Regions from separate parts of the Roseateles sp. DB2 genome, predicted to be linked through region 1. Evidence: predicted binding sites of a transcription regulator. Region 1 holds the regulator's gene; each other region holds the start of a gene.
What was found. The regulator HrcA, encoded in region 1, represses chaperone genes, less so after heat shock. The targets are predictions, from matches to a motif close to TTAGCACTCNNNNNNNNNGAGTGCTAA.

Region 1 (2,266 bases):
CCTTCAAAGATGATGGCGTTGTCCCGCCAGACCTCGCCTTCGAGCATGGCACGCTGTTCGGCGTCATAGTCGCCGGCCAGGATGGGGGAGAGCGCCTCGCGGAAGTGCTCGATGGAGATGTCGGTGATGAAGCCCAGGCGGCCCTGGTTGATGCCCACCAGCGGCGTGCCGTGGCGAGCCATCTCCCGGGCGAAGCCCAGCATGGTGCCGTCGCCACCGACGACGATGGCCAGGTCGCAGCGCTGGCCCAGTTCGGCGTTGTCCAGGGCGTCATAGGCAGTGATTCCCGTGTTGAGCGCCGTGTCGCGCTCAAGGGAAACCTCCAGGCCTTGACTGGCCACAAATTGGGCAATCTCCTCCAGGACGGGGCGAATGCCACGAGCCTGGTGCTTCCCCACAATCGCCACATGTTGGAATCGTTTGGCCATGCGCAGAATTACACCACAGCGCCTCTGGGCCGAATGCCGGGTTCGCCCATGTCCGTACAATGAAAACCATGCTCGACGAGCGATCCAAATCCCTGCTGAAAACCCTGGTCGAACGCTATATCGCGGACGGCCAGCCCGTTGGTTCCCGAACGCTGTCCAAGGCCTCGGGGCTGGAGCTGTCCCCTGCCACCATCCGCAACGTGATGGCGGATCTGGAAGAGCTGGGGCTCATTGCCAGCCCTCACACCAGTGCTGGGCGCATTCCCACGCCGCGCGGCTACCGCCTGTTCGTGGACACCATGCTGACGGCCAATCCGGGTCTGCTGGGTGCCGAGCCCATTGCCCTGGATGCGCAGCTGCAGCCGGACCAGCCCCAGCGCGTGATCACCAGTGCGGCGCAGCTGCTGTCCAATCTGTCCAGCTTTGTTGGCGTGGTGACGGCGCCGCGCAAGCCCAGCGTCTTTCACCACATCGAGTTCCTGCGCCTGGGTGAGCGGCGGGTGCTGGTCATCATGGTCTCGCCGGACGGCGATGTGCAGAACCGGGTGATCTTCACCGCCCAGGATCACACCCAGGCCGAGTTGGCCGAGGCCAGCAATCGACTGAACGCCCAGTACGCCGGCCTGAGCCTGGAGGCCGTGCGGGAGAAGCTCAAGCACGAGGTGGACGCCCTGCGCGGCGAGATCGCCCTGCTGATGAATGCTGCGGTGCAGGTGGGTACCGAGGCCATGTCGCAGGAGGAGCAGGTCATCATCTCTGGCGAGCGCAACCTGTTGACCGTGCAGGATTTCAGCCAGGACATGAACAGTCTGCGCCGGCTTTTCGACCTCTTCGAGCAGAAGACCCAGCTGATGCGCCTGCTGGACGGTTCCAGCCGCGCCGAGGGCGTGCGCATCTTCATCGGCGGCGAGAGCCAGATCGTGCCTTACGAGGAGCTTTCCATTGTGTCCGCGCCCTACGAGGTTGACGGGCAGGTGGTTGGCACCCTGGGCGTGATCGGCCCGACGCGCATGGCCTACGACCGCATGATCCAGATCGTGGACATCACCTCCCGCATGGTGTCCAACGCGCTGTCGCAGAAGTAGCCGGAAGTTCGGAATCCACCCCGTACAATCCGCGCTCCCGGCTCCCCGCCGGGTTTGTTGAAGGCGCCTCCCCGGCGCCGGAATCACGGGGGCCGTTAGCTCAGTTGGTTAGAGCAGAGGACTCATAATCCTTTGGTCACAGGTTCAAGTCCTGTACGGCCTACCAATAAAATCAAGAACTTAGGGAGTTTTTGATGCTTTTCAGGAAGCGAGCTGTCAACGAAGTGTCAACGCCTTCGGCTGTCGACATTGATCTTCCTGAGGTGTTGACATCTGTCTGTGCCCGGCTAGGGATTGATCAACCACCACAGATTCGGTGGGACGACAGCGGCCAGCGGCGATTCCTAGGGCGCTACCTTCCAAAGTCACACACGATCTACATAGTTCGTGGTCAGACTGAGGCAGTTATTTACGAGACAGTAGTACATGAGTTAGCCCACGCGGTCTTGTGGCGTGTCGGGTACCGATCCGTGGGGCACTCGTGGCTCTTCCTGGCGCTTTTCGATCTGCTGATGCGCAAGTGCGGAAGCCAAACTTCGCTCGTCGAGGGATGCGCCGTTTGGAACTGGAATCGGTTTTGTCCTTGGCCTATCTGGTACCGCCATGTTGTGAAAGCGCAGGCGGTCGTGAATGAAGTCCTTGGGGACGGATCGTGCCTGGAGTCGGTCTCAGCAACGGAGCTGGCGAGGCAGCTGCATATGGGCGTTGAGCAGCGGCCAGGCTTTTCATTGCTGACTCGCATTTGGCATGAAG
Region 2 (2,266 bases), on a different contig from region 1:
CCAGCTTCATCTTCGACACCGAGGGGCGCATCCGCGTCTTCTCTCGCTATGGCAGCGGTGCTGAGGCGCTGAGCCAGGACATCATGACGCTGCTGGGGGAGTCCCGGCGCTGAGCGGCCAATGGGCTGTCGCACCTCGCTCCCGGGTGGCTGGCGTCCGCATCCGGTGTAGCACTGGGGCCTGCCTGCCCCTCAATCCGCTGCCAAACGTCTGTGGCATGCGGCCTGTGGTGCGGCCTGTGGCATGCGCTTCGCGGCGACGGAGCCGCAGCATGTTGCCGCGCAAGCCTGGGCGTTCTGCCGGGTGCCCGACGGCGCACGGACCGCATCCGAAGCACTGCGGGTGTCGCTCTTGGCTGGACCGTGGCCCGCGCCGCAGGAAGTAAAAAGGGCTCCAGCCTGGATGGCTGAAGCCCTGGAGCATCGGCTCTGCCAGACGCTGGCAGCGACCTTGTCAGCAGGGGCTGGGCCCCTGGACGCGCCTGACCCGCAGGACGTTCATGCTGTTTCGCTGAGGGCCTTCTTCATTTTCTTCATCGCAGCCACCTCGATCTGGCGGATGCGCTCGGCGCTGACGCCATACTCGGCGGCCAGCTCGTGCAGGGTCATTCCACCCGAGGCGTCGTCGTTGACCTTGAGCCAACGCTCTTCCACGATGCGGCGGCTGCGCTCATCCAGTACCGCCAAGGCGCGGGTGATGCCATCGCCGGCCAGATCATCGCGGCCTCGAGCTTCCAGCACGCGGGTGGGTTCCTGGCTGTCGTCGGCCAGGTAGGCAATGGGGGCGAAGCTTTCGCCGTCCTCGTCGGTCTGGGGCTCCAAGGCGACGTCGCCACCGGCCAGGCGCGTCTCCATCTCCAGGACTTCCTCGCGCTTGACGTTGAGCTCGCGGGCCACATGCTCGATCTCGGCCTCGCTCAAGCTGGCTCGCTGCACCTGGTCGTCCGCCGCCTCGCCCTTGAGGCTGTGCTTCATGGAGCGCAGATTGAAGAAGAGCTTGCGCTGTGCCTTGGTGGTCGCCACCTTGACCATGCGCCAGTTGCGCAGGATGTACTCGTGGATCTCGGCCTTGATCCAGTGCATGGCATAGGACACCAGGCGCACGCCCTGGTCCGGGTCGTAGCGCTTGACCGCCTTCATCAGGCCCACATTGCCTTCCTGGATCAGGTCGCCCTGGGGCAGGCCATAGCCGAGGTACTGGCGGGAGATCGAGACCACCAGACGCAGGTGCGAGAGCACCAGCCGCCCTGCGGCCTCCAGATCACCCTGCTCGCGCAGGCGGCGGGCAAAGCTCTGCTCTTCCTCGGGGGTGAGCAGGGGCATGCGGTTCACGGCGGAGATATACGCGTCCAAATTGCCCAGCGATGGGAGCAGGGCCCAGGGATCGCGAACAGTCAGTGCTTGGTTGGACATGGAGGGTTCTCGCTTTCGGTGAAGCCATGGCTGGCTCCGACCCATTCATATTAGCACTCAAATGCGACGAGTGCTAATCGGCGAGCAAAATTCCCAAGTGCATGATTTATATGGAATATTCTCATTCCATCAAGCCGAAGTCCGGGCTGGCGATCATGGCTTCGATGTCCAGCAGGATCAACATTCGCTCATTGATGGTGCCCAGGCCGGTCACGAAGCGGGTGTCGATGGACGAGCCTACCTCCGGGGCCTGGCGGATGGCCGAGCGGGCCATCTCCAGCACGTCGGATACCGAATCCACCACCACGCCAACGACCCGGCCCACCACGTTCAGCACGATGACGACGGTGAAGGCATTGGTCTCGGCCTCGCAGCCCAGGCGGATGCGCATGTCCACGATGGGTACGATCACACCGCGCAGATTGACCACGCCCTTGACGAAGCTGGGCGAGTGGGCGATCCGGGTGGGTGCCTCATAGGAGCGGATCTCCTGGACCTTGAGGATGTCTATGCCGTATTCCTCAGCACCTATGCGGAAGGTCAGGAATTGCAGGACGGCAGGTGGGCTGTCGGCTTCCACCAGGGCGGTGCCGGGGGCAGGGGCGAGTTCGGTCGAAGTCATGGAGGGGGTTCTCGAGGCGATGCGGGCGAGGGCGCCCTTCAGCGGCTATTGTGCACAGACGGCCAAGCCCTCCGCTGATGGAAGTGCCTTGCTGTGCGACGCAATACGCGCTCCGGGGCGGAAGATCCATGGCTCATTCAGAGCGTGCCGCCGTCCTGGAACAGCGCGTCCAGATGCGCCAGCAGGGTCTGCAGGTCCAGGGGCTTGGTGAGATAGGCCCTGGCACCTAGGT
Region 3 (2,266 bases), on a different contig from region 1:
CGATGCCGCGCTTCAGGTCCATGGGGTTCATGCCGGCGGCCACGTACTTCATGCCTTCGCGCACGATGGCCTGGGCCAGCACGGTGGCGGTGGTGGTGCCGTCACCGGCGTTGTCCGAGGTCTTGGAAGCGACTTCCTTGACCATCTGGGCGCCCATGTTCTGCAGCTTGTCCTTCAGCTCGATTTCCTTGGCCACGGACACACCGTCCTTGGTCACGGTGGGGGCGCCGAAGGAGCGCTCGAGCACCACATTGCGGCCCTTGGGGCCCAGGGTGACCTTGACGGCGTTTGCCAGGACATTCACGCCTTCGACCATGCGGGCACGGGCGTCGGAACCAAAGACCACGTCTTTTGCTGCCATGTTGATTTCTCCGAAATTCTTTGGGTTTGCATTGGCGGCTTCCTGGCGCTCAGTCGGCGCCAGGCAGTCGCGCAGTAGCGATTACTTGGCGACGACGGCGAAGAGGTCTTCTTCGCGCATCACGAGCAGCTCTTCGCCATCGACCTTGACCGACTGGCCCGAGTACTTGCCGAACAGCACGCGGTCGCCCACGGCCACGTTCAGGGCCACGAAGTCGCCCTTGTCGTTGCGCTTGCCAGGACCCACGGCCAGCACTTCACCCTGGTCGGGCTTCTCGGCGGCGTTGTCGGGCAGGACGATGCCGGAGGCCGTCTTGGTTTCGTTTTCGAGGCGCTTAACGATCACGCGATCGTGCAGAGGACGCAGTTTCATCACATCTCCTTGCTGAGAGTCTTGGGTCGTTGCCGGCCGGACGCCAGAAGAGCGACAGGCCATCACATCGGGACAAACCGGCCGGAGCCGCGTGTTTGTGCCAAATCTTTCTTGTTGGCACTCAACGTTTGAGAGTGCTAGCAGGAGAGGATTATAGGGATGACCCGCGACGTTTCAAGAGGTGGGCTTGCGGACGTGCTGCCAGCGCCCCTGGCCCCAGCGACGGACGGCTTGGTCGGCACAGTGCCTGCGCCGTCGCTGCACAAAAAATGGGCAATGTCTGCCGGGGCCTTGTGAATCAAGGACTTGTGGCCGCCCTCACCGCGCCACCCACACAGTTGTCCACAGCTGGCGTGGATGACGCGGCGCGGGGGGCATCTGCCTGTCGGTGCTTCCGGGCACGCAAGGTGCGTTCAAGGACTTCGCACCTCGGGCCCGGAATTCGGCCGCCCCCAGAGGACAAGGATGCGGGGGAGGGCGGTGCCAGCGGTGAAGCCTGCTCAGGCCTGAAGCTGGGAAGGGGCCAGGTATTGCTGCCTGAAGTCCTCGAAGGGCAGGGTGTCCGCGGCCTCAACGGCGGCCTGCTCAGCCAGGGAGCGGCGTGCGGTCTCGGCAAATGCTTCCTGCCGTTCGGCACTCAGCGGCTGCGCGCGCAGATGGGCGCGGGCCTGCTGTGAGCAATGGGCGATGAAGCGCAGGTGAGAGTGGCCGAACTCCCGCGCCATGGCTTCCAGCACACGGGCGGAGGGCAGCAGTTCGGGATGCTCGAAGCGTTCGCATGCACGGGCCAGAGCCTGGGCGTAGGCGTCGCCGCCCAGTTGGCGGTCCAGGTGTGCGCTCAGCGGTCCTAGCTCTTCCAGCAGCTCGGCCGCCCAGTCGCGCAACAGCACGGCCTGGCCGGCGCGCTCCAGCTGCAGGCCGGGCTCACGGCCGCGGGAGGCGGTCAGCTGCTGGTTGCGGGCCAAGGCGGCGATCTCCTCGGGCGTGTCTGGCGGGCTGTCCGACAGCAGGCAGTGCAGCAGGAAGAGGTCAATGAAGCGCATGGTCGACGCACTGATGCCGACGGGCTCGAAGGGATCCAGGTCCATGCAGCGGACCTCCACATACTCCACGCCTCGCTCCCGCAAGGCATGCAGGGGACGCTCGCCGCTGCGGATCACGCGCTTGGGGCGGATGGTGCCGTAGAACTCGTTCTCGATCTGCAGCAGGCTGGTGGAGAGCTGGTTGTACTCGCCGCCCGGATTCATGATGCCGATGGCCTCGTAGGCCGGGTAGGGCCGCAAGAGGGCGTCCTGCAGCGAGGCGGCATAGCCTTCCAGGCTGTTGTAGCTGACGGCCAGTGATGACTGCGCGTCGCTCTGATAACCCAGGCGGCCCATGCGCAGCGAGGTGGCATGCGGCAGGTGCAGCGTGCCGCAGGGGGCCTTGCCAGGGACAGGTGCAGGGAAGGGCTGGAGCCCGTGGTCACGGCCCTCGACAAAGCTCGAACACAAGGCGGGCGAAGCCCCGAAGAGCAGCAGCAGCAGGAAGCTG

Region 2: rpoH (RNA polymerase sigma factor RpoH) is a predicted target of HrcA. The motif match lies at 1,463-1,489, and genes of this name have one in related genera.
Region 3: groES (co-chaperone GroES) is a predicted target of HrcA. The motif match lies at 848-874, and genes of this name have one in related genera.

The regions. Positions count from the first base shown of each region.
Region 1 is NZ_JBPZGY010000022.1:46,224-48,489, forward strand. Features, by position in the region: gene ACS5PK_RS21545 (NAD kinase) at 1-428, opposite strand, end outside; gene hrcA (heat-inducible transcriptional repressor HrcA) at 497-1,513, shown strand; tRNA gene ACS5PK_RS21555 (tRNA-Ile) at 1,603-1,679, shown strand.
Region 2 is NZ_JBPZGY010000011.1:114,981-117,246, forward strand. Features, by position in the region: gene ACS5PK_RS16550 (SCO family protein) at 1-113, shown strand, start outside; gene rpoH (RNA polymerase sigma factor RpoH) at 498-1,412, opposite strand; gene ACS5PK_RS16560 (chemotaxis protein CheW) at 1,534-2,034, opposite strand; gene ACS5PK_RS16565 (ATP-binding protein) at 2,172-2,266, opposite strand, start outside.
Region 3 is NZ_JBPZGY010000006.1:249,129-251,394, forward strand. Features, by position in the region: gene groL (chaperonin GroEL) at 1-361, opposite strand, end outside; gene groES (co-chaperone GroES) at 443-733, opposite strand; gene gshA (glutamate--cysteine ligase) at 1,234-2,266, opposite strand, start outside.